2 regions of the Virgibacillus saliphilus genome follow, and region 1 is predicted to be linked to the other one. Evidence: a T-box and tRNA genes for the amino acid it is inferred to sense, from the RefSeq annotation. Region 1 holds a T-box; the other holds one or more tRNA genes.

Region 1 (15,373 bases):
CTAGCTTCTGGTCAAGGAAAGCCTACAGATTATATCCGACATGACCAACTATTCAAGGAATGGATACTACAGGTGAAAATAGAATTCTTGAGGATGTTAGTGACAATGGAACTAGATCCCGCGAAACAACGGCTTATCAATGTTTTCTTGAAATATATTTAAAACTGAATGAAGAGGAGGAGACCGCATTGATGGATGAAATCAAATAAATGGCCGAAGCGGATAAAATTATGTAGATCCTAATTTCCTATGAGCAGAAGGGAATTGAGAGGGGGAAAGAAAGCGGTAAAAAGGAAAGTCTAGCATTATAGTAATAAAGTGTATAAAAACAGCCAAGTACAAGGGAGATTATGAAATGAAAAATGAAATTTATATTTGGAATGAGGTACTGGATTATATTAGGGAGCAAATTAGCCTGCCATCTTTTGATACTTGGATTAAAACTAGTAGGTTAAAGATTGAAAAAGATGGCTGGAATATAATTTTGTCAAATGAATTTGCTAAGGAATGGGTAGCGTCGAACTATCAATCTCTCATCAAGGATGCCATCTATGAAACAACAAATGAACTGCCCGAAGTAAAATTAATCGTTGAAGAAAAGCCTGTGAGGTCATTTCATGCAGGTAATAGAACAACCAGCCTATATAATCGAAACCGATCCGAGTATAGTGAATCTGTTCGTTTAGATCGCTTGGAAAAAGAAATAGAAAATATAAAAACAAAATTAGATAAAATTATGAATATGTTAGAACGCAATTCAAATTAAGAATGACGATAAATGAAAATGTGTCGATCATAAATGCTGAATCCGGAAATTTAGGTAGCGAACTCCACGACCGGGAGAGAAGCATTTCAAAACGGGAGACGGCCGTTTCAAATCGGGAGGGGAGGACTCCGAAACGGGAGGGGACCTCTTCAAACCGGGACATCCCCCGCTAAATCGGGAGTGAGGCACTCCGAAACGGGAGAGACTCACTCCAAACTGGAAGACAACCCGCACTAAGCCAACGCCCTATAAATCCGTATAATTCCTATAATACTGTCCTTTTTCTACATATGATTTTCTTATCCGCTCCATTTCAGTATAATCCTCTTCCGATAAATCACGTACAACTTTTGCGGGTCTACCCATCGCTAATGTGTATGCAGGGATCTTTTTCCCTGGAGGAACCAGACTTCCTGCACCAATAAATGCATGTTCCTCCACCTCAGCCCCGTCCAAAATAATTGACCCCATACCGACTAATGCGTTTTTACGGATGGTTGCGGAATGTAAAGTAACCTGATGGCCAATGGTTACATCATCTTCAATAATTAAGGGACTATTTGGACTTTGATGAAGCATGGATAGATCCTGAACACTAACTCTTTTTCCTATTCGTGTTGGTGCAACATCTCCGCGAATAACAGTTTTAAACCATATACTAGACGCTTCGTCAATGGTTACATCGCCATTTATCATCGCATCTTTTGCGATAAATGCTGTTTCATGAATGGAAGGGGTTATATGTTTATAATGGCTTATCATTTGAATCCTCCTAGGGTAGTATGGTGATATATATAGTATAACAAAAAGTTCCATGAATGGAGAGAATGACTTTGGCAAAGCGTATACCTACAACGGCAGTGTCTTTAATGAACGCTGTATATCGGAGAATTCTTCCAGCCGTGGATGAGGAATTGTCCCATTGGAAAAATCGCGCGATTCAAATCCCAAACGCGGAGCTTCGGACGCAGGCACTAGCAAGTATAGAAGCGAAAAGGTTCCACTGTCAGGGAGGAGCTGTGTATGCATTGCTTGCGGATCATAATGAGAGAGAAGCCATCCGCTTTATTGTGGCCTATCAAACGATAAGTGATTACTTAGATAACTTATGTGACCGGAGCACATCGATGGATCCAGAAGATTTTCGGTTATTACATGAGGCTATGCATGATGCTTTGACACCAGGAGATCCGATTAAAAATTATTATGAACGGCGGAATGAGCAACGAGATGGGGAATACTTGGCTGATCTTGTTCGGACATGTCAAAAAATGTTGCGAAAGCTTGATCATTATTCTGTCATAGAAGATTACGTGATGAAGTTAGAGGGATTATATGCTGATCTACAAGTGCATAAACATGTCAAAGTAGAAGAGCGAATTCCACGTCTAACAAGCTGGTATGACTGGTATAAAGCTTGTGCCCCCGGGTTAAGCTGGTATGAATTCTCCGCTGCTGCAGGGTCGACACTCGGAATTTTTTGCCTTGTTTCGTATGCACTTGGAGATAATATGAATGATAATCTAGCGCAGGAAATTTATACTGGGTATTTCCCATATATGCAGGGCCTACATATTTTACTGGATTATTATATTGATCAGCAGGAGGATATAGAGGAAGCAGATTTAAATTTTTGTAGCTATTATTCGAATGAGGAAATGATGAGAAAACGGCTGCATTATTTTATCGAACAGTCGGATAAACATATTGATGGCTTATCGAATCGTTCATTTCATAAAATGATCTATCAAGGTTTGGTTGGCTTGTATTTGGGCGACCCAAAGGTGAAAAAATTGGATAATGGAATTAGTATAACTAGGGACTTGTTGAGAGCAAGTGGCTATCAGGCTCGATTTTTCCATTGGAATACAAGGCTGTACTATAAATATAAACGATAAATATGCCCGGATAGTGATATGCTCTCTTTGATGTTGACAGGTTAAAAGAAGCATATCATAGGGCAGGAATCTGAGCGTTTTCTATTTTTTCTGGATGGCCAAAATAAAAGGGGGATCATTTTGTTGGTTAATGAATCCGTGTTGTAAAACAGTATATGCTTTTTGATTAAGGTGGGCGACATGTTTTAATAAACTGTCTTTTTCCTGTTTGCCTCCATCATGGCCATGGTATACTACAATGACGATAAGCCCGTCTTTTTTAAGATGGTGTAAACCCGTGTTGAGAGCAGTTATTGTGGACTCTCCTTTTGTGATAATAGATTTATCACTTCTGGGTAAATAACCGAGATTAAATATAGCCCCACCAACTTGTTCGTCTGCAGCTAGATAATTCGAAATGTTAGCATGGCTGTCATGAATAAGTGTCACATTGCTCCGGTCATTTTCGTTTAGTAACTGCTTTGTCTTTTTTATGGCTTGATCTTGAATATCAAAAGCAAGTACGTGACCGCTTTTACCAGTGATTTGACTTAAAAACAACGTGTCATTGCCATTTCCGCAAGTGGCATCAATAACGGTTTCCCCTTTTTGGATGGAAGCTTCCAATAGATCATGTGCAACGTTTAGTATTCCTTTTAGCATGTTTGAGATCTGCTCCTTACAAATGAGAATATGCTTATTTTACCAGATAAAGAAAGGAATTGCCTTGACAAAGCGCGCGTCATTCATTACTATTCTATATAAATAATGTAACGACTTTGCAAAGGATTAGTAATAGGTTACTTCAGGTATAGAGAGGCAATGGTTGGTGGAAATTGCCCCTGAAAAATGTATGAACTCACCTTTAATGTTGCAGGGATGAATTAGGTAGTTCCTGCCGTAAATCCACGTTAAGGATATAAGTGATCGCAGATATGCGTTAATTTGGGTGGTACCGCGGGAGATATAAGCTTCTCGTCCCTTTCTAGGGATGAGTGGTTTTTTTTATGATAACAAAGGAGGACGCTGGAATGAGTTTTAATCATCAAGAAATCGAAAACAAATGGCAAGCGTATTGGGAAGAAAATAAAACATTTAAAACAGATACGTATTCGAAAAAAACGAAGGTATATGCACTGGATATGTTTCCATACCCATCTGGAGCTGGTCTGCATGTGGGACATCCGGAAGGGTATACGGCAACAGATATTTTTTCCCGAATGAAGCGTATGCAAGGTTTTGAGGTGTTGCACCCCATGGGTTGGGATGCTTTCGGGCTTCCTGCCGAGCAATATGCGATTGATACTGGGAACAGCCCCGCGGCATTCACGGAGCAAAACATAGCAACATTTAAGCGACAAATTCAAGAACTTGGTTTTTCCTATGATTGGGATCGCGAAATAAGTACAACAGATCCAAATTACTATAAGTGGACACAATGGATTTTCACCAAATTATATGAAAAAGGGTTAGCCTATATGGACGAAGTAGCGGTTAATTGGTGTCCAGCGCTTGGCACGGTACTTGCCAATGAAGAAGTGATTGATGGAAAAAGTGAGCGTGGCGGACATCCGGTTGTTCGTAAGCCGATGAAACAGTGGATGTTAAAAATCACTGCATATGCCGATCGTTTGCTGAAAGATCTGGAAGAAGTCGATTGGCCGGAGAGCATTAAAGATATGCAGCGAAACTGGATCGGTCGTTCAGAAGGAGCTGAAGTGACGTTTACCATTGATGGATATCATGAGGAATTTACAGTATTTACAACACGACCAGATACATTATTCGGTGCAAGCTATGCCGTATTAGCGCCAGAGCATCCATTTGTAGAAAAAATAGTGAGCCAGGAACAGAAAGAAGCCGTTGATGCCTATTTGGATCAAGTCCAAACCAAATCTGATCTGGAACGTACAGATCTTGCCAAAGATAAAACAGGCGTATTTACGGGGGCGTATGCGATTAACCCGGTCAATAAATCAAAAATACCGATTTGGATTGCTGATTATGTACTGATGAGTTATGGATCTGGAGCAATTATGGCCGTTCCAGCTCATGATGAACGGGATTATGAATTCGCTACGAAGTTTGAGCTTCCGATTTTAGAAGTTGTTGCAGGTGGAGACATTTCCAAAGAAGCATATGTTGATGATGGAGAGCATGTTAACTCTGGTTTCATCAATGGGTTGTATACCGATGATGCCATAGTAAAAATGATTGAATGGCTCGAAGCAAATAAACATGGGGAAAGGAAAGTTACGTATCGGTTGCGTGATTGGTTATTTGCCAGACAACGTTATTGGGGTGAGCCCATCCCAATTATTCATTGGGAGGATGGAACAACTTCAGCTATTCCAGAAGAGGAGCTTCCACTAGAGCTACCTGTCATGTCAGAGATAAAACCATCTGGGACAGGGGAATCTCCACTTGCCAATAATAAGGACTGGGTTAATGTGACAGATCCAAACACGGGGATGAAAGGACGCCGGGAAACAAGTACAATGCCACAATGGGCCGGGAGCTGCTGGTATTTCTTAAGATTTATTGACCCGCATAATACAGAGCAACTGGCCGATCCGAAAGCAATGGAAGAATGGCTTCCAATTGATATCTACATTGGCGGTGCAGAACATGCTGTACTCCATTTACTATATGCACGTTTTTGGCATAAATTCTTGTATGATATTGGCGTTGTGCCAACGAAAGAACCATTTATGAAATTGTATAATCAAGGCATGATACTCGGTGAAGGCAATGAAAAAATGAGTAAATCCAAGGGAAATGTTGTGAATCCGGATGATATCATTGCTTCTCATGGTGCAGATACACTGCGCCTCTATGAAATGTTTATGGGGCCACTTGATGCTGCAGTTGCCTGGTCAACAAATGGACTTGATGGTGCAAGGCGTTTTCTTGATCGTGTATGGCGCATGATTATAAATGACGATGGTACACTTGTTGATAAAGTAGTGGAGGGGAGTAATCCATCTTTAGATAAAGTGTATAATGAAACAGTGAAAAAGGTAACAGAGGACTTTGAAAATCTGCATTTCAATACAGGTATTTCACAAATGATGATTTTCGTAAATGAAGGAAATAAAGTAGACGTACTTCCAAAGAATTATATAGAAGGTTTTGTTAAGATGCTGTCTCCAGTTGCACCACATATTTCCGAAGAATTGTGGTCTCGTCTTGGAAATCCGGGAACGATTAGCTACGAGCCTTGGCCAACCTTTGATGAATCGAAATTGGTAGAAGATGAAGTTGAAATCGCCGTACAAATTATGGGTAAAGTCCGATCCAAAATAAATGTAGCCAAAGATATCACCAAAGATGAACTGGAAAAGCAAGCACTTGCAGACGAAAAAATTCAAGAGCTAACCGATGGAACAACAATCCGAAAAGTAATTGTTGTTCCCGGAAAACTGGTAAATATTGTAGCAAACTAAATGGGAAAAGGATTTCTTCTTACTTAATAAGAGGAGATCCTTTTTTCATTCTATTTTGATGGCACCCATTCGGTCTGTAAAATAATCCATTCATCATTTTCGTAATACCATAGCGTCTCCACCGTTCCTAGTTGATCCGCATGGTAAGCACCACTGATTTGTTGATAACTTTTTAAGCCATACCCTTTACTTTTACTTAGCAAAACAGGCTCGAAAAAGGCGATTGGATCTATCATGACCGAAGTAGCCTCCAGTAACCTTCCTTCATCATCGTAAATGTCAAGTTGTATATATTCTTCTGATCGATCACGAACATCTACAATATATGGTTCACTATCTGGAGAGAGCTGGATCTCAATTTTAAAGTCATCCATAAATTTTCCTCTAAGATGTAGCTGTTCAGGTAATGGAATCTCTTTTACCTTTTCATTTTTTAGTGTATGCAGCTGGTAATTATACAGCCCACCACTTCCGCCGGTAGCACTTTGGTAAAAAATATCCTGCACCTCATCATGATTTAAATCAATAAATTGAATGGCCGGATCATATCCACCTTCATACGTAATTGTCCACTGTTCGTCATGTACACTTGTGATATCAATCCATACTTCTCGATAATAATTCGTGTCACTGGAAAATAAAATTCCTTTTAATTCGATAATCTCGCTTTGGCCATCACCTGTGACATCTGCTTCATAGGTTTCGATAAGGACAGGCTCTGTATTACTTTCAGCTCCCACTGCGTTTGGATGCATGATGAATAACAGGAATAAAGTGAAGTAGATAACAAATTTCATGATAAACGCTCCTCTTGTTTAGTACTTGTTATTTTGTGTTAGAAGGTTGCATACTATTCTTTTAAAAAGTATGATTGATGTAAACAGATAATAAGGATGGTTTATATATGGGACATATAAATGAGATCATACCAAATGAATTGGAAAATCGTATGAAAAAGGAAAATGATTTAGTTGTGATCGATGTACGAGAAGATGAAGAAGTTGCTCAGGGAATGATTGATAATGCAAAACATATTCCATTAGCTAAAATTCCTGAGTTAAAGGATGATTTAGATCAAAGTAAACATTATGTTTTTGTATGCAGATCAGGGAGAAGAAGTATGAAAGCAGCCTCTTTTATGGATGAACAAGGTTATCGGGTTTCAAATATGGCTGGAGGCATGCTTAAATGGGAAGGGGAAGTTGTTGTATAATCGTTTTATCCTAGAAAAAATAAAATTATCGTAAAAAATACTGTTGACATGCTGATAATGTGATTGTATTATGGATCTTGCTGTCTGAAACACACCTATTGTTTTGTACATGTAGGCTAAGGCACTTATTCGTAGAAAATCTATAGTATCGCGTTATTGACAAGCATTCATGAAAATGCTATAATAACTTTCCATTAGTTAAGGAAATGTCGAATTTCATATTTTTATTCACACTTTATGTTTTGACGTTTTCTAATAAATGGTGAGCTTTTAAACGAAGAACAAAAAGTTATTGACTTTCGTGAGTTGGATTTGGTATAATTAAAAAGTTGCAAATTTAACGCAACATATGCATTTGCTCTTTGAAAACTGAACAAAACAACCAGTATGTCAAACAGATGGTAGAGGAAAGAAATCACGAAGTCCGATGGTTCATCTGGACGGTCGATTTCACCCCTTGAAACCATGTGAAAAGCGAAGATATATCATTGATCGGTGTCAATGATAGACAAACTTCATTATTTTATGGCAAATACGAACGAGTTCTTATTTGCACAAGTACAACTACACTTTTGAAAGAACCAAAAGTGAGTTTTCTATGAAGAGTTTGATCTTGGCTCAGGACGAACGCTGGCGGCGTGCCTAATACATGCAAGTCGAGCGCGGGAAGCAGGCAATAACCCTTCGGGGTTTGCGCTTGTGGAACGAGCGGCGGACGGGTGAGTAACACGTGGGCAACCTACCTGAGAGACGGGGATAACTCGCGGAAACGCGAGCTAATACCGGATAACACTTTTGATTACCTAATGAGAAGTTGAAAGGCGGCTTTTATGCTGCCACTTTCAGATGGGCCCGCGGCGCATTAGCTAGTTGGTGAGATAAGAGCTCACCAAGGCGACGATGCGTAGCCGACCTGAGAGGGTGATCGGCCACACTGGGACTGAGACACGGCCCAGACTCCTACGGGAGGCAGCAGTAGGGAATCATCCGCAATGGACGAAAGTCTGACGGTGCAACGCCGCGTGAGTGATGAAGGTTTTCGAATCGTAAAACTCTGTTGTTAGGGAAGAACAAGTATCGTTTGAATAAGGCGGTACCTTGACGGTACCTAACCAGAAAGCCCCGGCTAACTACGTGCCAGCAGCCGCGGTAATACGTAGGGGGCAAGCGTTGTCCGGAATTATTGGGCGTAAAGCGCTCGCAGGCGGTCTTTTAAGTCTGATGTGAAATCTTGCGGCTCAACCGTGAGCGGTCATTGGAAACTGGAGGACTTGAGTACAGAAGAGGAGAGTGGAATTCCACGTGTAGCGGTGAAATGCGTAGAGATGTGGAGGAACACCAGTGGCGAAGGCGACTCTCTGGTCTGTAACTGACGCTGAGGAGCGAAAGCGTGGGGAGCGAACAGGATTAGATACCCTGGTAGTCCACGCCGTAAACGATGAGTGCTAGGTGTTAGGGGGTTTCCGCCCCTTCGTGCTGAAGTTAACGCATTAAGCACTCCGCCTGGGGAGTACGGCCGCAAGGCTGAAACTCAAAAGAATTGACGGGGGCCCGCACAAGCGGTGGAGCATGTGGTTTAATTCGAAGCAACGCGAAGAACCTTACCAGGTCTTGACATCCTCTGCGATCGGTAGAGATACCGAGTTCCCTTCGGGGACAGAGTGACAGGTGGTGCATGGTTGTCGTCAGCTCGTGTCGTGAGATGTTGGGTTAAGTCCCGTAACGAGCGCAACCCTTGAGATTAGTTGCCAGCATTGAGTTGGGCACTCTAATTTGACTGCCGGTGACAAACCGGAGGAAGGTGGGGATGACGTCAAATCATCATGCCCCTTATGACCTGGGCTACACACGTGCTACAATGGATGGAACAAAGGGCAGCGAAGCGGCAACGCTAAGCAAATCCCATAAAACCATTCTCAGTTCGGATTGCAGGCTGCAACTCGCCTGCATGAAGCCGGAATCGCTAGTAATCGCGGATCAGCATGCCGCGGTGAATACGTTCCCGGGCCTTGTACACACCGCCCGTCACACCACGAGAGTTAGCAACACCCGAAGTCGGTGAGGTAACACGCTTTGCGTGAGCCAGCCGCCGAAGGTGGGGCCAATGATTGGGGTGAAGTCGTAACAAGGTAGCCGTATCGGAAGGTGCGGCTGGATCACCTCCTTTCTAAGGATAGAAACGGAAACGCCGAGCGATCTATTTCAGATCTTTTGGTGGAGACATACGTGGTTGTTTGGTTCAGTTTTGAGAGAGCAAATCTCTCTATTTGTACCTTGAAAACTAAATAAGAGTACGAACGACATCAAAACATGAATGTGCTTTTGAAACAAAGCAAGATTTAGTTAAGTGAACAAGAGCGCACGGTGGATGCCTAGGTACGAGGAGCCGAAGAAGGACGGGACTAACGCCGATATGTCCCGGGGAGTTGTAAGTAAACGTTGATCCGGGAATTTCCGAATGGGGAAACCCCCTGTTCGTAATGGAACAGGACGTCTATCTGAATACATAGGATAGATGAGGCACACCCGGGGAACTGAAACATCTCAGTACCCGGAGGAACAGAAAGCAAAAGCGATTTCCCAAGTAGCGGCGAGCGAAACGGAATCAGCCCAAACCGAAAAGCTTGCTTTTCGGGGTTGTAGGACACTCCTACGGAGTTACCAAAAAGTGCTTTAGATGAATCGATCTGGAACGATCAGCCATAGGAGGTAAGAGCCCTGTAATCGAAAGAGCATTTTCTCCGGAGTGTATCCTGAGTACGGCGGAACACGAGAAATTCCGTCGGAATCCGGGAGGACCATCTCCCAAGGCTAAATACTCCCTCGTGACCGATAGTGAACCAGTACCGTGAGGGAAAGGTGAAAAGTACCCCGGAAGGGGAGTGAAAGAGAACCTGAAACCGTGCGCTTACAAGTAGTCGAAGCCCGTTAATGGGTGACGGCGTACCTTTTGTAGAATGGACCGGCGAGTTACGATCCCATGCGAGGTTAAGTGGAAGACACGGAGCCGCAGCGAAAGCGAGTCTGAACAGGGCGTATGCGAGTATGTGGTCGTAGACCCGAAACCGTGTGATCTACCCATGTCCAGGGTGAAGGTCAGGTAACACTGACTGGAGGCCCGAACCCACGTATGTTGAAAAATGCGGGGATGAGGTGTGGGTAGGGGTGAAATGCCAATCGAACACGGAGATAGCTGGTTCTCTCCGAAATAGCTTTAGGGCTAGCCTCAAGGGATGAGTACTGGAGGTAGAGCACTGATTGGACGAGGGGCCCTCACCGGGTTACCGAATTCAGTCAAACTCCGAATGCCAGTTACTTGACCTTGGGAGTCAGACTATGGGTGATAAGGTTCATAGTCGAAAGGGAAACAGCCCAGACCGCCAGCTAAGGTCCCTAAGTATACGTTAAGTGGAAAAGGATGTGGCGTTGCTCAGACAACCAGGATGTTGGCTTAGAAGCAGCCATCATTGAAAGAGTGCGTAATAGCTCACTGGTCGAGTGACGCTGCGCCGAAAATGTACCGGGGCTAAACGTATCACCGAAGCTGCGGATTGTTCTTCGAACAATGGTAGGAGAGCGTTCCAAGTGCTGGGAAGTCAGACCGTGAGGACTGGTGGAGCGCTTGGAAGTGAGAATGCCGGTATGAGTAGCGAAAAAAGAGTGAGAATCTCTTTCACCGAAAGCCTAAGGTTTCCTGAGGAAGGCTCGTCCTCTCAGGGTTAGTCGGGACCTAAGCCGAGGCCGAAAGGCGTAGGCGATGGCCAACAGGTAGATATTCCTGTACCACCTCATGACTGTTAGAATGATGGGGGGACGCAGGAGGATAAGGAAAGCGCACCGATGGAATGGTGCGCCCAAGCAGGGAGCGAGTTGGATAGGCAAACCCGTCCAACGCTAACGTGACTTGTGATGGGGAGGGAAATAAAGTACCGAAGTTCCTGATTTCACACTGCCAAGAAAAGCCTCTAGTGAGGTCATAGGTGCCCGTACCGCAAACCGACACAGGTAGGCGAGGAGAGAATCCTAAGGTGAGCGGGAGAACTCTCGTTAAGGAACTCGGCAAAATGACCCCGTAACTTCGGGAGAAGGGGTGCTCACGAGTAGTGAGCCGCAGTGAATAGGCCCAAGCGACTGTTTATCAAAAACACAGGTCTCTGCGAAGCCGCAAGGCGAAGTATAGGGGCTGACACCTGCCCGGTGCTGGAAGGTTAAGGGGAAACGTTAGCTTTTGGGCGAAGCGTAGAACCGAAGCCCCAGTAAACGGCGGCCGTAACTATAACGGTCCTAAGGTAGCGAAATTCCTTGTCGGGTAAGTTCCGACCCGCACGAAAGGTGCAACGACTTGGGCACTGTCTCAACGAGAGACCCGGTGAAATTATACTATGCGTGAAGATGCGCATTACCCGCGACAGGACGGAAAGACCCCGTGGAGCTTTACTGTAGCCTGATATTGAATGTTCGTGCAGCTTGTACAGGATAGGTGGGAGCCTTAGAATCGTGAGCGCTAGCTTACGAGGAGGCACCCGTGGGATACCACCCTGGCTGCACGCACCTTCTAACCCAGAACCGTGATCCGGTTCGGAGACAGTGTCAGGTAGGCAGTTTGACTGGGGCGGTCGCCTCCTAAAGTGTAACGGAGGCGCCCAAAGGTTCCCTCAGAATGGTTGGAAATCATTCGTAGCGTGTAAAGGCAGAAGGGAGCTTGACTGCGAGACCTACAAGTCGAGCAGGGACGAAAGTCGGGCTTAGTGATCCGGTGGTTCCGTATGGAAGGGCCATCGCTCAACGGATAAAAGCTACCCCGGGGATAACAGGCTTATCTCCCCCAAGAGTTCACATCGACGGGGAGGTTTGGCACCTCGATGTCGGCTCATCGCATCCTGGGGCTGTAGTCGGTCCCAAGGGTTGGGCTGTTCGCCCATTAAAGCGGTACGCGAGCTGGGTTCAGAACGTCGTGAGACAGTTCGGTCCCTATCCGTCGTGGGCGTTGGAAGTTTGAGAGGAGCTGTCCTTAGTACGAGAGGACCGGGATGGACACACCGCTGGTGTACCAGTTGTTCCGCCAGGAGCATGGCTGGGTAGCTACGTGTGGCACGGATAAGTGCTGAAAGCATCTAAGCATGAAGCCACCCTCTAGATGAGACTTCCCATCACATCAAGTGAGTAAGATCCCTCAGAGACGATGAGGTAGATAGGTTCGAGGTGGAAGCGTGGTGACACGTGCAGCTGACGAATACTAATCGATCGAGGACTTAACTAAATGGCTTTTAGATGTACGTTACGAACACTCTTATTTAGTTTTTAGGGTATAAATTCATACATATTTATGAAAAATACTTGATTTTTTTCTGGAAACCATTATAATATTGGTTGTCACTAAATTTAATAAAGAAGTTCTGTTCAAATGGTTCATGCTTTGCAACGACACAGAACCACTTAAGGACATTAGGTCTGGTAGTTATAGCGGAGAGGTCACACCTGTTCCCATGCCGAACACAGAAGTTAAGCTCTCCAGCGCCGATGGTAGTTGGGGCTTTGCCCCTGCAAGAGTAGGACGCCGCCAGGCTTACGAAAAGAGCTGGAATGTAGCAAATCGCATTCCAGCTCTTTTCTGTATGGAAAATATAGTGTATATTATCACCAACGATGTTTGCCTCTATCATAAATGTCGTGGTTTTCCCGTGTTCAGCAGAATATAAAACATGCACGCTAATTGATATTCTAAAGTTGGGACACAACAAAAAGGCAAAAGAGAGAGAACACGTGCAGAATCTCGTAGAACGACCGTTTGAGAAGGCTTACAGGTCACCGCGAAAAAGTGTAGGGTATGCCAAGCTGCGGTGGTACGGGCAACAAAAAGGCAAAAACAGCTTCAGAACAAAGGCGCAAGCGCCCGGGTAGCAACGTACAAACTGGAGCACTCTGTAATGAGATAAAGGAAACATGCCCCCTGCATCAGGGGTATGCCGACGTTGGCCGGCAAGGCCGTTCTTAGTTGGCCTTCCTTTGTCAAGTGAGCCGATGTTGACTTATCGTAGTGGAGGAGTGTGAAGTTTGCTAGTTGCTGGGCGCTGGAGCCGGACGTGGCTTACGCTATTCGTAAGATTAGTACCACCCAAATTCTATACTTTCTTATCTTTTCAAAAAGAGGATGGCGTTCATTCGTCACCACTACATTTGACAGAGAACCTGATTGACTTGTTGCACTTGATAACTGAACGGTGTCATTTGAGTAGCCTTTCGTATGTAGAAAAACGCATCTATGATAGATGCGCTTTTTCACTGTCTGTTAGCTCATGTCGAGTTGCTGCGGATTACTTCCTCTTCCACTTTGATTCCCATTCATTTGAGCTACAACCGGAATCATTTTTTGCATGGCTTGTCCAAAATTTTGGTTATTTTTGGTCATTGCATAATAAGTTGCCGCTCCCATGCCGACCGAGGCAACTAACGGTAACCACATTCCGTTCATTTGCATACAAATCAACCCTTTCTCTAGTGCTTCCAGACAGTATTAGGATGATACAAACGTTTGGATTCATACAAGGGATCATCTACCAATATCATGAGGTGTTTCCGTGCACCATAATCTGGAAGTATCTACATGAGATCTCTGTAAAAAGCGCTTATACATGGATATAGATGATATCCGGCAGTAATCAACGATCTATCGTCGTTACCATTGGCCCGTACATATGTATGTGCTCATGGTCACATGTGTGAATCGAAATAAATGCGAGGAGAGGAAGACGATCAATGATATATATAGAAACAGCAAGATTGCAATTACGTGATTGGAAAGCAACAGATATAGATCCATTTGTTCGATTAAATGCGGATGAGCAAGTGATGAGATATTTTCCTAAAACGTTATTGCCCGAAGAAACCTATGCGTTGTATAAAACCATTAGAACAGCGTTTCATGAATATGGATTTGGCTTATATGCGGTAGAAGAAAAGCAAAGCGGGGCATTTATTGGTTTTATCGGATTTCAACATGCACAATTTGAGGCAGACTTTACACCGTGTATAGAAATAGGATGGCGATTGAAAAAAGAAGTTTGGGGCAAAGGCTATGCAACAGAAGGGGCAACAGCCTGCTTGCAATATGGTTTTACAGCATTAAATTTGCAGGATGTTTATAGCTTTACGGCCGAAGTCAATGCCCCGTCGAAAAGCGTAATGCAAAAAATAGGAATGAACTTTATGAAAACATTCGAGCACCCAAACGTTCATCAAGATAGTTGGTTACGTCAGCATGTGCTATTTCATGCTTCCCGTCGCTCGTTTACGTTAAGCAATGAACAGGTATAAGGGTGTGATTTAGGTGAGTTCAGATGAGGGAAATAGGAGAGCGTAACCCAGGTACATTAACGGCATTTTAAGGACTTTATATCGCAATGTAACTAGCTGTAGGACTCCCCTTTATTTCGAAATAGGGGAAGGTTCGGCGTAATAGCCCGATGCGTTCAGCGCTCCTACGAAAGGAACCTCCCCTTTCTAACAGCCGCATTTTTCAAAAGGGAAATGCGGCTTGACGGACTATTATAAGCTTTGTTCAATGATGGCTTGCATGCATCCCTGCGACTCGGCCGGTAACGAGGGCTGATGTAATATTGTATCCGCCGGTATACCCATGGATATCCAAAATTTCTCCGGAAAAATAAAGCCCCGGCATGAATTTAGATTGCATGGTGTTTGGAACAATTTCTTTGATGGATACACCCCCTCCAGTTACGAACGCTTTATCAAGTGGGAGGGAACCATGCACGGAAAATGTAAAATGTTTAATGGAATGAATAATAAGGCGGACTGTCTCTTTGGAAATGGTTGCCGCTTTTTGTTCTTCATGAATATTATTTATTGATAATATATAATCTAAAAAACGTTCTGGAACGATTCCTTTCATGATATTTTTAATTGCTTTTCTGGGGCTTTTCTCTATTAATTGATGTATTCTTTTGTACAATGTATCTTCTGGCTCATTTGGCAATACATCTAAGGCCATTGGAACGTTATGGGCTCCTTTCATAAGTTCTTTCACAACAAATTGTGAGGTACGTAATACGGC
Region 2 (15,373 bases), 2.5 Mb from region 1:
CCCTGCACCAACAACTAGGCCTAATCCTGCAACCGTCCAAATGGAAGCCGCGGTAGTTAGACCACGAATCGTCCCACCATAGACGATAATTGTCCCTGCGCCAAGAAACCCAATTCCACTAATAACATAAGATGGTATGCGCGCCGGATCAAAACGGATATTATCGTGCTCCGCCATAAATGTCTCAAAGCCAAATAAAGATAATAGCATCATTAAACAAGCTCCGACCCCAACGAGAATATGGGTGCGAAAACCAGCGGAATGATTATTTAATTCACGCTCAAAACCAATAACCCCGGATAAAACAAGTGAAATTAACAATCGAGACATCATGATTGTAAAGTTATCATCAAACACAAATTCCATAAAATCTCCCAATTCCCACCCTCCAATCTCTATTTCCATATTAATATCACAGTGAATTAGTAAAGATACATCGTTTAGAGATTCTCCAATTATATATATGATGCCATATACGTTTTAACGTTTTAACCATCGAAAAAAGTCTATTTGCTTATATATAAAAATAACAATAATGACAGCATGTAACAATCTTTAAATATAGAAAAAAGCTGGAATGCACTAGTGCATTCCAGCTTTTTTAATTTTGCCTGGCGGCGTCCTACTCTTGCAGGGGCAAAGCCCCAACTACCATCGGCGCTGGAGAGCTTAACTTCTGTGTTCGGCATGGGAACAGGTGTGACCTCTCCGCTATGACTACCAGACCTAACGGCTTACGCGATCTCTTTCTTATCAGCACTTCCTTATGGAAAAGGAAAGACAAGATATATTATAGGCATTTCCAAACGAAAATGCAAGGGTTTTATGTATTTATACCCTAAAAACTAAATAAGAGTGTTCGTAACGTACATCTAAAAGCCATTTAGTTAAGTCCTCGATCGATTAGTATTCGTCAGCTGCACGTGTCACCACGCTTCCACCTCGAACCTATCTACCTCATCGTCTCTGAGGGATCTTACTCACTTGATGTGATGGGAAGTCTCATCTAGAGGGTGGCTTCATGCTTAGATGCTTTCAGCACTTATCCGTGCCACACGTAGCTACCCAGCCATGCTCCTGGCGGAACAACTGGTACACCAGCGGTGTGTCCATCCCGGTCCTCTCGTACTAAGGACAGCTCCTCTCAAACTTCCAACGCCCACGACGGATAGGGACCGAACTGTCTCACGACGTTCTGAACCCAGCTCGCGTACCGCTTTAATGGGCGAACAGCCCAACCCTTGGGACCGACTACAGCCCCAGGATGCGATGAGCCGACATCGAGGTGCCAAACCTCCCCGTCGATGTGAACTCTTGGGGGAGATAAGCCTGTTATCCCCGGGGTAGCTTTTATCCGTTGAGCGATGGCCCTTCCATACGGAACCACCGGATCACTAAGCCCGACTTTCGTCCCTGCTCGACTTGTAGGTCTCGCAGTCAAGCTCCCTTCTGCCTTTACACGCTACGAATGATTTCCAACCATTCTGAGGGAACCTTTGGGCGCCTCCGTTACACTTTAGGAGGCGACCGCCCCAGTCAAACTGCCTACCTGACACTGTCTCCGAACCGGATCACGGTTCTGGGTTAGAAGGTGCGTGCAGCCAGGGTGGTATCCCACGGGTGCCTCCTCGTAAGCTAGCGCTCACGATTCTAAGGCTCCCACCTATCCTGTACAAGCTGCACGAACATTCAATATCAGGCTACAGTAAAGCTCCACGGGGTCTTTCCGTCCTGTCGCGGGTAATGCGCATCTTCACGCATAGTATAATTTCACCGGGTCTCTCGTTGAGACAGTGCCCAAGTCGTTGCACCTTTCGTGCGGGTCGGAACTTACCCGACAAGGAATTTCGCTACCTTAGGACCGTTATAGTTACGGCCGCCGTTTACTGGGGCTTCGGTTCTACGCTTCGCCCAAAAGCTAACGTTTCCCCTTAACCTTCCAGCACCGGGCAGGTGTCAGCCCCTATACTTCGCCTTGCGGCTTCGCAGAGACCTGTGTTTTTGATAAACAGTCGCTTGGGCCTATTCACTGCGGCTCACTACTCGTGAGCACCCCTTCTCCCGAAGTTACGGGGTCATTTTGCCGAGTTCCTTAACGAGAGTTCTCCCGCTCACCTTAGGATTCTCTCCTCGCCTACCTGTGTCGGTTTGCGGTACGGGCACCTATGACCTCACTAGAGGCTTTTCTTGGCAGTGTGAAATCAGGAACTTCGGTACTTTATTTCCCTCCCCATCACAAGTCACGTTAGCGTTGGACGGATTTGCCTATCCAACTCGCTCCCTGCTTGGGCGCACCATTCCATCGGTGCGCTTTCCTTATCCTCCTGCGTCCCCCCATCATTCTAACAGTCATGAGGTGGTACAGGAATATCTACCTGTTGGCCATCGCCTACGCCTTTCGGCCTCGGCTTAGGTCCCGACTAACCCTGAGAGGACGAGCCTTCCTCAGGAAACCTTAGGCTTTCGGTGAAAGAGATTCTCACTCTTTTTTCGCTACTCATACCGGCATTCTCACTTCCAAGCGCTCCACCAGTCCTCACGGTCTGACTTCCCAGCACTTGGAACGCTCTCCTACCATTGTTCGAAGAACAATCCGCAGCTTCGGTGATACGTTTAGCCCCGGTACATTTTCGGCGCAGCGTCACTCGACCAGTGAGCTATTACGCACTCTTTCAATGATGGCTGCTTCTAAGCCAACATCCTGGTTGTCTGAGCAACGCCACATCCTTTTCCACTTAACGTATACTTAGGGACCTTAGCTGGCGGTCTGGGCTGTTTCCCTTTCGACTATGAACCTTATCACCCATAGTCTGACTCCCAAGGTCAAGTAACTGGCATTCGGAGTTTGACTGAATTCGGTAACCCGGTGAGGGCCCCTCGTCCAATCAGTGCTCTACCTCCAGTACTCATCCCTTGAGGCTAGCCCTAAAGCTATTTCGGAGAGAACCAGCTATCTCCGTGTTCGATTGGCATTTCACCCCTACCCACACCTCATCCCCGCATTTTTCAACATACGTGGGTTCGGGCCTCCAGTCAGTGTTACCTGACCTTCACCCTGGACATGGGTAGATCACACGGTTTCGGGTCTACGACCACATACTCGCATACGCCCTGTTCAGACTCGCTTTCGCTGCGGCTCCGTGTCTTCCACTTAACCTCGCATGGGATCGTAACTCGCCGGTCCATTCTACAAAAGGTACGCCGTCACCCATTAACGGGCTTCGACTACTTGTAAGCGCACGGTTTCAGGTTCTCTTTCACTCCCCTTCCGGGGTACTTTTCACCTTTCCCTCACGGTACTGGTTCACTATCGGTCACGAGGGAGTATTTAGCCTTGGGAGATGGTCCTCCCGGATTCCGACGGAATTTCTCGTGTTCCGCCGTACTCAGGATACACTCCGGAGAAAATGCTCTTTCGATTACAGGGCTCTTACCTCCTATGGCTGATCGTTCCAGATCGATTCATCTAAAGCACTTTTTGGTAACTCCGTAGGAGTGTCCTACAACCCCGAAAAGCAAGCTTTTCGGTTTGGGCTGATTCCGTTTCGCTCGCCGCTACTTGGGAAATCGCTTTTGCTTTCTGTTCCTCCGGGTACTGAGATGTTTCAGTTCCCCGGGTGTGCCTCATCTATCCTATGTATTCAGATAGACGTCCTGTTCCATTACGAACAGGGGGTTTCCCCATTCGGAAATTCCCGGATCAACGTTTACTTACAACTCCCCGGGACATATCGGCGTTAGTCCCGTCCTTCTTCGGCTCCTCGTACCTAGGCATCCACCGTGCGCTCTTGTTCACTTAACTAAATCTTGCTTTGTTTCAAAAGCACATTCATGTTTTGATGTCGTTCGTACTCTTATTTAGTTTTCAAGGTACAAATAGAGAGATTTGCTCTCTCAAAACTGAACCAAACAACCACGTATGTCTCCTTACAATCTAGCTCCGGCGCCCAGCGACTAGCGAACTTCCTTTACCTCCGTACAATAAGTCAACATCGACTCACTGTCGTTCATCGTGTTTTCTTTATCTCCTTCGGCTCAGTCCAGTTCGTACGTCGCTAAACGGGCGCTTCCGCCTTCTATCTATCCTTAGAAAGGAGGTGATCCAGCCGCACCTTCCGATACGGCTACCTTGTTACGACTTCACCCCAATCATTGGCCCCACCTTCGGCGGCTGGCTCACGCAAAGCGTGTTACCTCACCGACTTCGGGTGTTGCTAACTCTCGTGGTGTGACGGGCGGTGTGTACAAGGCCCGGGAACGTATTCACCGCGGCATGCTGATCCGCGATTACTAGCGATTCCGGCTTCATGCAGGCGAGTTGCAGCCTGCAATCCGAACTGAGAATGGTTTTATGGGATTTGCTTAGCGTTGCCGCTTCGCTGCCCTTTGTTCCATCCATTGTAGCACGTGTGTAGCCCAGGTCATAAGGGGCATGATGATTTGACGTCATCCCCACCTTCCTCCGGTTTGTCACCGGCAGTCAAATTAGAGTGCCCAACTCAATGCTGGCAACTAATCTCAAGGGTTGCGCTCGTTACGGGACTTAACCCAACATCTCACGACACGAGCTGACGACAACCATGCACCACCTGTCACTCTGTCCCCGAAGGGAACTCGGTATCTCTACCGATCGCAGAGGATGTCAAGACCTGGTAAGGTTCTTCGCGTTGCTTCGAATTAAACCACATGCTCCACCGCTTGTGCGGGCCCCCGTCAATTCTTTTGAGTTTCAGCCTTGCGGCCGTACTCCCCAGGCGGAGTGCTTAATGCGTTAACTTCAGCACGAAGGGGCGGAAACCCCCTAACACCTAGCACTCATCGTTTACGGCGTGGACTACCAGGGTATCTAATCCTGTTCGCTCCCCACGCTTTCGCTCCTCAGCGTCAGTTACAGACCAGAGAGTCGCCTTCGCCACTGGTGTTCCTCCACATCTCTACGCATTTCACCGCTACACGTGGAATTCCACTCTCCTCTTCTGTACTCAAGTCCTCCAGTTTCCAATGACCGCTCACGGTTGAGCCGCAAGATTTCACATCAGACTTAAAAGACCGCCTGCGAGCGCTTTACGCCCAATAATTCCGGACAACGCTTGCCCCCTACGTATTACCGCGGCTGCTGGCACGTAGTTAGCCGGGGCTTTCTGGTTAGGTACCGTCAAGGTACCGCCTTATTCAAACGATACTTGTTCTTCCCTAACAACAGAGTTTTACGATTCGAAAACCTTCATCACTCACGCGGCGTTGCACCGTCAGACTTTCGTCCATTGCGGATGATTCCCTACTGCTGCCTCCCGTAGGAGTCTGGGCCGTGTCTCAGTCCCAGTGTGGCCGATCACCCTCTCAGGTCGGCTACGCATCGTCGCCTTGGTGAGCTCTTATCTCACCAACTAGCTAATGCGCCGCGGGCCCATCTGAAAGTGGCAGCATAAAAGCCGCCTTTCAACTTCTCATTAGGTAATCAAAAGTGTTATCCGGTATTAGCTCGCGTTTCCGCGAGTTATCCCCGTCTCTCAGGTAGGTTGCCCACGTGTTACTCACCCGTCCGCCGCTCGTTCCACAAGCGCAAACCCCGAAGGGTTATTGCCTGCTTCCCGCGCTCGACTTGCATGTATTAGGCACGCCGCCAGCGTTCGTCCTGAGCCAAGATCAAACTCTCCATAAAATAATGAAGTTTGTCTATCATTGACACCGATCAATGATATATCTTCGCTTTTCACATGGTTTCAAGGGGTGAAATCGACCGTCCAGATGAACCATCGGACTTCGTGATTTCTTTCCTCTACCATCTGTTTGACATACTGGTTGTTTTGTTCAGTTTTCAAAGAGCAAATGCATATGTTGCGTTAAATTTGCAACTTTCTAATTATATCATCATCAATTTCCTAAAATCAACAACTTTCTTCCGTTTTCTCTTAAGAAATAAATGTTTTGTCCGCCTGCAAAATGGCGACTCCATTAATATAACACGCTATCTTGTTTAAGTCAATAGGTTTTTTTAACCTAGTTTGTTATTTGGTGGAGCCTAGCGGGATCGAACCGCTGACCTCCTGCGTGCAAGGCAGGCGCTCTCCCAGCTGAGCTAAGGCCCCTTATCCAATGGTCGGGAAGACAGGATTCGAACCTGCGACCCCTTGGTCCCAAACCAAGTGCTCTACCAAGCTGAGCTACTTCCCGTATGATGGTGCGCCCGAGAGGAGTCGAACCCCTAACCTCTTGATCCGTAGTCAAGCGCTCTATCCAATTGAGCTACGGGCGCATATGGTGCCGAGGGCCGGACTCGAACCGGCACGGTAGTAACCTACCGCAGGATTTTAAGTCCTGTGCGTCTGCCAATTCCGCCACCCCGGCAGGACATGGAGCGGAAGACGGGATTCGAACCCGCGACCCCCACCTTGGCAAGGTGGTGTTCTACCACTGAACTACTTCCGCCCGATAAGTTATTAATGGTGCGGGTGAAGGGACTTGAACCCCCACGTCCGAAGACACTAGATCCTAAATCTAGCGCGTCTGCCAATTCCGCCACACCCGCAAATGATGATGAGCCATGGAGGGTTCGAACCTCCGACCCTCTGATTAAAAGTCAGATGCTCTGCCAACTGAGCTAATGGCTCCTGTTTACTTAATGATGCCGGCCAGAGGACTTGAACCCCCAACCTACTGATTACAAGTCAGTTGCTCTACCAGTTGAGCTAGGCCGGCAAATGGTGGAGGATGCAGGGCTCGAACCTGCGACCCCCTGCTTGTAAGGCAGGTGCTCTCCCAGCTGAGCTAATCCTCCATGAAATAGGATGTGAAAATGCACATGCTTCGTTAAATTATTATTCACAACACCACTTGTACTTCGATTTTATACAGACAACCAACCTAACTATAGTACATCATTATCCTAAGCATGTTTTTTACCATATGTAAAGCCTGGCGGCGTCCTACTCTTGCAGGGGCAAAGCCCCAACTACCATCGGCGCTGGAGAGCTTAACTTCTGTGTTCGGCATGGGAACAGGTGTGACCTCTCCGCTATGACTACCAGACCTAACGGCTTACGCGATCTCTTTCTTATCAGCACTTCCTTATGGAAAAGGAAAGACAAGATATATTATAGGCATTTCCAAACGAAAATGCAAGGGTTTTATGTATTTATACCCTAAAAACTAAATAAGAGTGTTCGTAACGTACATCTAAAAGCCATTTAGTTAAGTCCTCGATCGATTAGTATTCGTCAGCTGCACGTGTCACCACGCTTCCACCTCGAACCTATCTACCTCATCGTCTCTGAGGGATCTTACTCACTTGATGTGATGGGAAGTCTCATCTAGAGGGTGGCTTCATGCTTAGATGCTTTCAGCACTTATCCGTGCCACACGTAGCTACCCAGCCATGCTCCTGGCGGAACAACTGGTACACCAGCGGTGTGTCCATCCCGGTCCTCTCGTACTAAGGACAGCTCCTCTCAAACTTCCAACGCCCACGACGGATAGGGACCGAACTGTCTCACGACGTTCTGAACCCAGCTCGCGTACCGCTTTAATGGGCGAACAGCCCAACCCTTGGGACCGACTACAGCCCCAGGATGCGATGAGCCGACATCGAGGTGCCAAACCTCCCCGTCGATGTGAACTCTTGGGGGAGATAAGCCTGTTATCCCCGGGGTAGCTTTTATCCGTTGAGCGATGGCCCTTCCATACGGAACCACCGGATCACTAAGCCCGACTTTCGTCCCTGCTCGACTTGTAGGTCTCGCAGTCAAGCTCCCTTCTGCCTTTACACGCTACGAATGATTTCCAACCATTCTGAGGGAACCTTTGGGCGCCTCCGTTACACTTTAGGAGGCGACCGCCCCAGTCAAACTGCCTACCTGACACTGTCTCCGAACCGGATCACGGTTCTGGGTTAGAAGGTGCGTGCAGCCAGGGTGGTATCCCACGGGTGCCTCCTCGTAAGCTAGCGCTCACGATTCTAAGGCTCCCACCTATCCTGTACAAGCTGCACGAACATTCAATATCAGGCTACAGTAAAGCTCCACGGGGTCTTTCCGTCCTGTCGCGGGTAATGCGCATCTTCACGCATAGTATAATTTCACCGGGTCTCTCGTTGAGACAGTGCCCAAGTCGTTGCACCTTTCGTGCGGGTCGGAACTTACCCGACAAGGAATTTCGCTACCTTAGGACCGTTATAGTTACGGCCGCCGTTTACTGGGGCTTCGGTTCTACGCTTCGCCCAAAAGCTAACGTTTCCCCTTAACCTTCCAGCACCGGGCAGGTGTCAGCCCCTATACTTCGCCTTGCGGCTTCGCAGAGACCTGTGTTTTTGATAAACAGTCGCTTGGGCCTATTCACTGCGGCTCACTACTCGTGAGCACCCCTTCTCCCGAAGTTACGGGGTCATTTTGCCGAGTTCCTTAACGAGAGTTCTCCCGCTCACCTTAGGATTCTCTCCTCGCCTACCTGTGTCGGTTTGCGGTACGGGCACCTATGACCTCACTAGAGGCTTTTCTTGGCAGTGTGAAATCAGGAACTTCGGTACTTTATTTCCCTCCCCATCACAAGTCACGTTAGCGTTGGACGGATTTGCCTATCCAACTCGCTCCCTGCTTGGGCGCACCATTCCATCGGTGCGCTTTCCTTATCCTCCTGCGTCCCCCCATCATTCTAACAGTCATGAGGTGGTACAGGAATATCTACCTGTTGGCCATCGCCTACGCCTTTCGGCCTCGGCTTAGGTCCCGACTAACCCTGAGAGGACGAGCCTTCCTCAGGAAACCTTAGGCTTTCGGTGAAAGAGATTCTCACTCTTTTTTCGCTACTCATACCGGCATTCTCACTTCCAAGCGCTCCACCAGTCCTCACGGTCTGACTTCCCAGCACTTGGAACGCTCTCCTACCATTGTTCGAAGAACAATCCGCAGCTTCGGTGATACGTTTAGCCCCGGTACATTTTCGGCGCAGCGTCACTCGACCAGTGAGCTATTACGCACTCTTTCAATGATGGCTGCTTCTAAGCCAACATCCTGGTTGTCTGAGCAACGCCACATCCTTTTCCACTTAACGTATACTTAGGGACCTTAGCTGGCGGTCTGGGCTGTTTCCCTTTCGACTATGAACCTTATCACCCATAGTCTGACTCCCAAGGTCAAGTAACTGGCATTCGGAGTTTGACTGAATTCGGTAACCCGGTGAGGGCCCCTCGTCCAATCAGTGCTCTACCTCCAGTACTCATCCCTTGAGGCTAGCCCTAAAGCTATTTCGGAGAGAACCAGCTATCTCCGTGTTCGATTGGCATTTCACCCCTACCCACACCTCATCCCCGCATTTTTCAACATACGTGGGTTCGGGCCTCCAGTCAGTGTTACCTGACCTTCACCCTGGACATGGGTAGATCACACGGTTTCGGGTCTACGACCACATACTCGCATACGCCCTGTTCAGACTCGCTTTCGCTGCGGCTCCGTGTCTTCCACTTAACCTCGCATGGGATCGTAACTCGCCGGTCCATTCTACAAAAGGTACGCCGTCACCCATTAACGGGCTTCGACTACTTGTAAGCGCACGGTTTCAGGTTCTCTTTCACTCCCCTTCCGGGGTACTTTTCACCTTTCCCTCACGGTACTGGTTCACTATCGGTCACGAGGGAGTATTTAGCCTTGGGAGATGGTCCTCCCGGATTCCGACGGAATTTCTCGTGTTCCGCCGTACTCAGGATACACTCCGGAGAAAATGCTCTTTCGATTACAGGGCTCTTACCTCCTATGGCTGATCGTTCCAGATCGATTCATCTAAAGCACTTTTTGGTAACTCCGTAGGAGTGTCCTACAACCCCGAAAAGCAAGCTTTTCGGTTTGGGCTGATTCCGTTTCGCTCGCCGCTACTTGGGAAATCGCTTTTGCTTTCTGTTCCTCCGGGTACTGAGATGTTTCAGTTCCCCGGGTGTGCCTCATCTATCCTATGTATTCAGATAGACGTCCTGTTCCATTACGAACAGGGGGTTTCCCCATTCGGAAATTCCCGGATCAACGTTTACTTACAACTCCCCGGGACATATCGGCGTTAGTCCCGTCCTTCTTCGGCTCCTCGTACCTAGGCATCCACCGTGCGCTCTTGTTCACTTAACTAAATCTTGCTTTGTTTCAAAAGCACATTCATGTTTTGATGTCGTTCGTACTCTTATTTAGTTTTCAAGGTACAAATAGAGAGATTTGCTCTCTCAAAACTGAACCAAACAACCACGTATGTCTCCTTACAATCTAGCTCCGGCGCCCAGCGACTAGCGAACTTCCTTTACCTCCGTACAATAAGTCAACATCGACTCACTGTCGTTCATCGTGTTTTCTTTATCTCCTTCGGCTCAGTCCAGTTCGTACGTCGCTAAACGGGCGCTTCCGCCTTCTATCTATCCTTAGAAAGGAGGTGATCCAGCCGCACCTTCCGATACGGCTACCTTGTTACGACTTCACCCCAATCATTGGCCCCACCTTCGGCGGCTGGCTCACGCAAAGCGTGTTACCTCACCGACTTCGGGTGTTGCTAACTCTCGTGGTGTGACGGGCGGTGTGTACAAGGCCCGGGAACGTATTCACCGCGGCATGCTGATCCGCGATTACTAGCGATTCCGGCTTCATGCAGGCGAGTTGCAGCCTGCAATCCGAACTGAGAATGGTTTTATGGGATTTGCTTAGCGTTGCCGCTTCGCTGCCCTTTGTTCCATCCATTGTAGCACGTGTGTAGCCCAGGTCATAAGGGGCATGATGATTTGACGTCATCCCCACCTTCCTCCGGTTTGTCACCGGCAGTCAAATTAGAGTGCCCAACTCAATGCTGGCAACTAATCTCAAGGGTTGCGCTCGTTACGGGACTTAACCCAACATCTCACGACACGAGCTGACGACAACCATGCACCACCTGTCACTCTGTCCCCGAAGGGAACTCGATATCTCTACCGATCGCAGAGGATGTCAAGACCTGGTAAGGTTCTTCGCGTTGCTTCGAATTAAACCACATGCTCCACCGCTTGTGCGGGCCCCCGTCAATTCTTTTGAGTTTCAGCCTTGCGGCCGTACTCCCCAGGCGGAGTGCTTAATGCGTTAACTTCAGCACGAAGGGGCGGAAACCCCCTAACACCTAGCACTCATCGTTTACGGCGTGGACTACCAGGGTATCTAATCCTGTTCGCTCCCCACGCTTTCGCTCCTCAGCGTCAGTTACAGACCAGAGAGTCGCCTTCGCCACTGGTGTTCCTCCACATCTCTACGCATTTCACCGCTACACGTGGAATTCCACTCTCCTCTTCTGTACTCAAGTCCTCCAGTTTCCAATGACCGCTCACGGTTGAGCCGCAAGATTTCACATCAGACTTAAAAGACCGCCTGCGAGCGCTTTACGCCCAATAATTCCGGACAACGCTTGCCCCCTACGTATTACCGCGGCTGCTGGCACGTAGTTAGCCGGGGCTTTCTGGTTAGGTACCGTCAAGGTACCGCCTTATTCAAACGATACTTGTTCTTCCCTAACAACAGAGTTTTACGATTCGAAAACCTTCATCACTCACGCGGCGTTGCACCGTCAGACTTTCGTCCATTGCGGATGATTCCCTACTGCTGCCTCCCGTAGGAGTCTGGGCCGTGTCTCAGTCCCAGTGTGGCCGATCACCCTCTCAGGTCGGCTACGCATCGTCGCCTTGGTGAGCTCTTATCTCACCAACTAGCTAATGCGCCGCGGGCCCATCTGAAAGTGGCAGCATAAAAGCCGCCTTTCAACTTCTCATTAGGTAATCAAAAGTGTTATCCGGTATTAGCTCGCGTTTCCGCGAGTTATCCCCGTCTCTCAGGTAGGTTGCCCACGTGTTACTCACCCGTCCGCCGCTCGTTCCACAAGCGCAAACCCCGAAGGGTTATTGCCTGCTTCCCGCGCTCGACTTGCATGTATTAGGCACGCCGCCAGCGTTCGTCCTGAGCCAAGATCAAACTCTCCATAAAATAATGAAGTTTGTCTATCATTGACACCGATCAATGATATATCTTCGCTTTTCACATGGTTTCAAGGGGTGAAATCGACCGTCCAGATGAACCATCGGACTTCGTGATTTCTTTCCTCTACCATCTGTTTGACATACTGGTTGTTTTGTTCAGTTTTCAAAGAGCAAATGCATATGTTGCGTTAAATTTGCAACTTTCTAATTATATCATCATCAATTTCCTAAAATCAACAACTTTCTTCCGTTTTCTCTTAAGAAATAAATGTTTTGTCCGCCTGCAAAATGGCGACTCCATTAATATAACACGCTGTCTTGTTTAAGTCAATAGGTTTTTTAACCTAGTTTGCTTCTTATTCATGTCGCTTTTTGTTTCAACAACGATAATAAATTTACCATGATTATTTACGGAAATCAAGAGATTTTTAAAAGAAATAAGTGGTAATTTGTATTTCTATTATTCGGGCATTTTTTCATTCGCAATCAATGTGCGCTGAACATAGTCTGTCGGCAATTTCCCTCATTAAGCAAGTGTAATGAGTAACTAGTTTTATTGGCCTACATTCTCGATAATAAAAACCTTATTAGCAACCAACTTCCATGGTAAAGGGAGGGAACTAGAACAAAAGTGTTTTTAACAAATAAAATCCCAAATATATGTCGCTGAAAAGTATACGTCGCACACCTCAGGGCGACTGATGGGCTCTTGTGCTCGCCATGTTGCTCCCACTGCACTTCGGTGTCTCCCCTATACCTTGTCTCCCGTCCAAGCAAGATGATCAATTGTCGGTGTGAGTCATAGGACTGCCGATGCTCAGCCGACCTGATGTCCTCATGCCCTTCGCTACGTTTGACAATATACGTATTTTAGTTAAATACTTTTGTTTTGTCCCTGCCTCCATCAAATCAGCTTATTTTTCACGCATTAATGGAAATAACAATACATCGCGAATGGATTGGGCGTTTGTTAGCAGCATAACAAGTCGATCAATACCAATTCCAAGCCCGCCGGTTGGAGGCATGCCATATTCTAGAGCTTCCAGAAAGTCATCATCCATTAGTTGCGCTTCATCATTTCCTGCTTCTCTTTCTTTTACTTGAGCTTCAAAACGCTCTCTTTGATCAATAGGATCATTTAATTCACTAAATGCGTTTGCGTGTTCACGTCCGACAATAAATAATTCGAATCGATCCGTAAATCGCTCATCTTCATCATTTTTCTTTGCTAATGGTGAAATTTCCAGTGGATGGCCATAAATAAATGTAGGCTGAATTAACGTATCCTCCACTTTTTGTTCAAAGAATTCATTGACGATATGTCCAAAAGTCATGGATTCTGTAATTTCAACACGATGCTCTTTCGCAAGGTCTCTTGCCTTCTCGTCGCTCATATCCTCCCAGAAATCTACACCTGTTTCCTCTTTTATCGCATCTACAATATGCAGTTTCGTCCATTCTGGTTCCAGTTCTATTTCCTGATTCCCATACATAATTGTCGTTGAACCTAACACTTCCTTAGCAATATGTGCGATGAGATTTTCCGTTAATGTCATAATATCACGGTAATCCGCAAAGGCTTCATATAACTCAATCATCGTAAATTCTGGATTGTGTCTCGTTGAAACGCCTTCGTTACGAAAGACCCGCCCAATTTCATACACCTTCTCCAATCCACCGATAATCAAACGCTTCAAGTGCAGCTCAATAGCGATCCGCATATATAATGGCATGTCTAATGCGTTATGATGGGTTTGAAAAGGACGTGCAGATGCCCCACCCGGTATCGCATGCATCATGGGTGTTTCCACCTCTAGGTATCCTTCCCCGTTCAAATATTGACGCATCGATTGGATAATTTTGCTTCGTAATATGAAGGTTTCCTTGCTGTCCATATTTGTAATTAAGTCCAGATAACGCTGACGATAGCGTTGCTCCACATCTTTTAAGCCATGGTATTTCTCCGGTAATGGACGAAGTGATTTGGTTAACAATTGGAACTGGGTTGCCTTGACAGATAACTCCCCGACTTTTGTCTTAAACATCACTCCTGTAACACCGATGATATCTCCTATATCCGTTGTTTTAAAAATTTCATAAGCATCCTCACCAATGGAATCCTGACGTACGTAGATTTGGATTTGGCCGCTTATATCCTGCAAATGCGCAAAACCAGCCTTCCCTTTTCCCCGCTTTGTCATCATTCTACCGGCGATGGTAACTTGATCTTCCTTTTCCTGCAATTCCTCTTTGGAAAATGGATCATACAACTCTTTTAATTCTTCTGCCATATGCGTTCTGGAAAATTTTCCGCCAAAGGGATTCAGTCCCTGTTCGAGATAAGCGTTTAATTTTTCACGGCGAACTTGCATCTGCTCATTTTCTTCCTCTGACACGATTCATCACTCCAGTCATTATATATGTAAGTATCTAGGAAAAGTCTATTTCTTTCATAGAGGAAACATCTATAAATCCTCCACCATCCTTCCGTTGACTCATTTTGCGGCGATTTTTGTTACATCGCTGAGGTCTGATTCCGGAAGCTTATTTAGAAAATCCCGTGCGCGCATCCCCAATGTCGGTATGATCAAATCTGGCGCAATTTCATCTAACGGTATCAGTACAAACGCTCGCTCATGCATTCTTGGATGTGGAATGATTAAGCTTTCTATTTCACTATTCTCTTGATTATAGATCAAAATGTCAAGATCTATTGTTCGTGGGCCAAATCGAATTTTGCGATCCCGCCCTAATTTCTGCTCCACTTTCTGACAAAACTCCAACAAATCATAAGAGGAAAGAGATGTATCTACCTCAATAACCATATTCAGAAAATCCGACTGATCAGTATAGCCTACTGGTGCAGTCTCATAGATTGATGACTTTTCCCGGATGATGATGGAGCCCTCTTCGGAGAGTAAATGTAAAGCTTTCCTCAGGTATTCCCCTCTTGGTTCAATATTAGATCCCAGGGCGATAAATGCGCTATTCATACGGTTTTCTCCCGGAAGATTTCTACAGCTATAGATTGATAATGTCCTGGGACGGGTGGATCCGGCTTTGTAACTTTTACGGTACAGGCCGTTAATAAGGCAAAGGAAGCAAGTAACTGATTCGCAATTGTCTCAGCTACGGCTTCGACCAAATTCTTTGCCTCGCCTTCCACAATTTCTTTGATAAGCTCATAGGCCTGTCCATAGTGAATAGAATCGTCCATATCATCAGTCTCTCCGGGTTTTTTTAAATCTGTAAAAAGTTCCACATCCACATAAAATCGTTGTCCAAGCTTGTTTTCTTCCGGTAGCAAACCATGAAATCCATAAAATTGCATGGTATTTAACATAATTTTATCCAACTGTTTTCCCTCCTTCAGCTTCAGAAAGCATACCATCCATCATTTTTGCCATCTCCATA

What was found. A T-box is a leader RNA that pairs with one kind of tRNA and senses whether it is charged. The one in region 1 lies ahead of leuS (leucine--tRNA ligase), so its partner is inferred to be a tRNA-Leu.
Region 2: it encodes a tRNA-Leu, which carries the amino acid that the T-box ahead of leuS (leucine--tRNA ligase) is inferred to sense. The anticodon was not compared.

What each region holds. Positions count from the first base shown of each region.
Region 1 is NZ_JAGYHC010000001.1:2,643,801-2,659,173, reverse strand. It holds gene KFZ56_RS12885 (DnaA N-terminal domain-containing protein) at 356-766, shown strand; gene KFZ56_RS12880 (gamma carbonic anhydrase) at 1,013-1,528, opposite strand; gene KFZ56_RS12875 (tetraprenyl-beta-curcumene synthase family protein) at 1,600-2,664, shown strand; gene mnmM (tRNA 5-(aminomethyl)-2-thiouridylate-methyltransferase MnmM) at 2,746-3,306, opposite strand; T-box leader at 3,414-3,629, shown strand; gene leuS (leucine--tRNA ligase) at 3,675-6,089, shown strand; gene KFZ56_RS12860 (YybI family spore inner coat protein) at 6,140-6,886, opposite strand; gene KFZ56_RS12855 (rhodanese-like domain-containing protein) at 6,994-7,302, shown strand; rRNA gene KFZ56_RS12850 (16S ribosomal RNA) at 7,898-9,469, shown strand; rRNA gene KFZ56_RS12845 (23S ribosomal RNA) at 9,644-12,562, shown strand; rRNA gene rrf (5S ribosomal RNA) at 12,753-12,868, shown strand; gene KFZ56_RS12835 (hypothetical protein) at 13,592-13,780, opposite strand; gene KFZ56_RS12830 (GNAT family N-acetyltransferase) at 14,059-14,616, shown strand; gene KFZ56_RS12825 (BaiN/RdsA family NAD(P)/FAD-dependent oxidoreductase) at 14,861-15,373, opposite strand, start outside.
Region 2 is NZ_JAGYHC010000001.1:146,184-161,556, reverse strand. It holds gene KFZ56_RS00810 (MgtC/SapB family protein) at 1-378, opposite strand, end outside; rRNA gene rrf (5S ribosomal RNA) at 610-725, opposite strand; rRNA gene KFZ56_RS00800 (23S ribosomal RNA) at 884-3,802, opposite strand; rRNA gene KFZ56_RS00795 (16S ribosomal RNA) at 4,091-5,662, opposite strand; tRNA gene KFZ56_RS00790 (tRNA-Ala) at 6,014-6,089, opposite strand; tRNA gene KFZ56_RS00785 (tRNA-Pro) at 6,098-6,174, opposite strand; tRNA gene KFZ56_RS00780 (tRNA-Arg) at 6,180-6,256, opposite strand; tRNA gene KFZ56_RS00775 (tRNA-Leu) at 6,260-6,348, opposite strand; tRNA gene KFZ56_RS00770 (tRNA-Gly) at 6,355-6,429, opposite strand; tRNA gene KFZ56_RS00765 (tRNA-Leu) at 6,445-6,529, opposite strand; tRNA gene KFZ56_RS00760 (tRNA-Lys) at 6,539-6,611, opposite strand; tRNA gene KFZ56_RS00755 (tRNA-Thr) at 6,627-6,699, opposite strand; tRNA gene KFZ56_RS00750 (tRNA-Val) at 6,703-6,778, opposite strand; rRNA gene rrf (5S ribosomal RNA) at 6,914-7,029, opposite strand; rRNA gene KFZ56_RS00740 (23S ribosomal RNA) at 7,188-10,106, opposite strand; rRNA gene KFZ56_RS00735 (16S ribosomal RNA) at 10,395-11,966, opposite strand; gene lysS (lysine--tRNA ligase) at 12,874-14,331, opposite strand; gene folK (2-amino-4-hydroxy-6-hydroxymethyldihydropteridine diphosphokinase) at 14,455-14,952, opposite strand; gene folB (dihydroneopterin aldolase) at 14,949-15,314, opposite strand; gene folP (dihydropteroate synthase) at 15,307-15,373, opposite strand, start outside.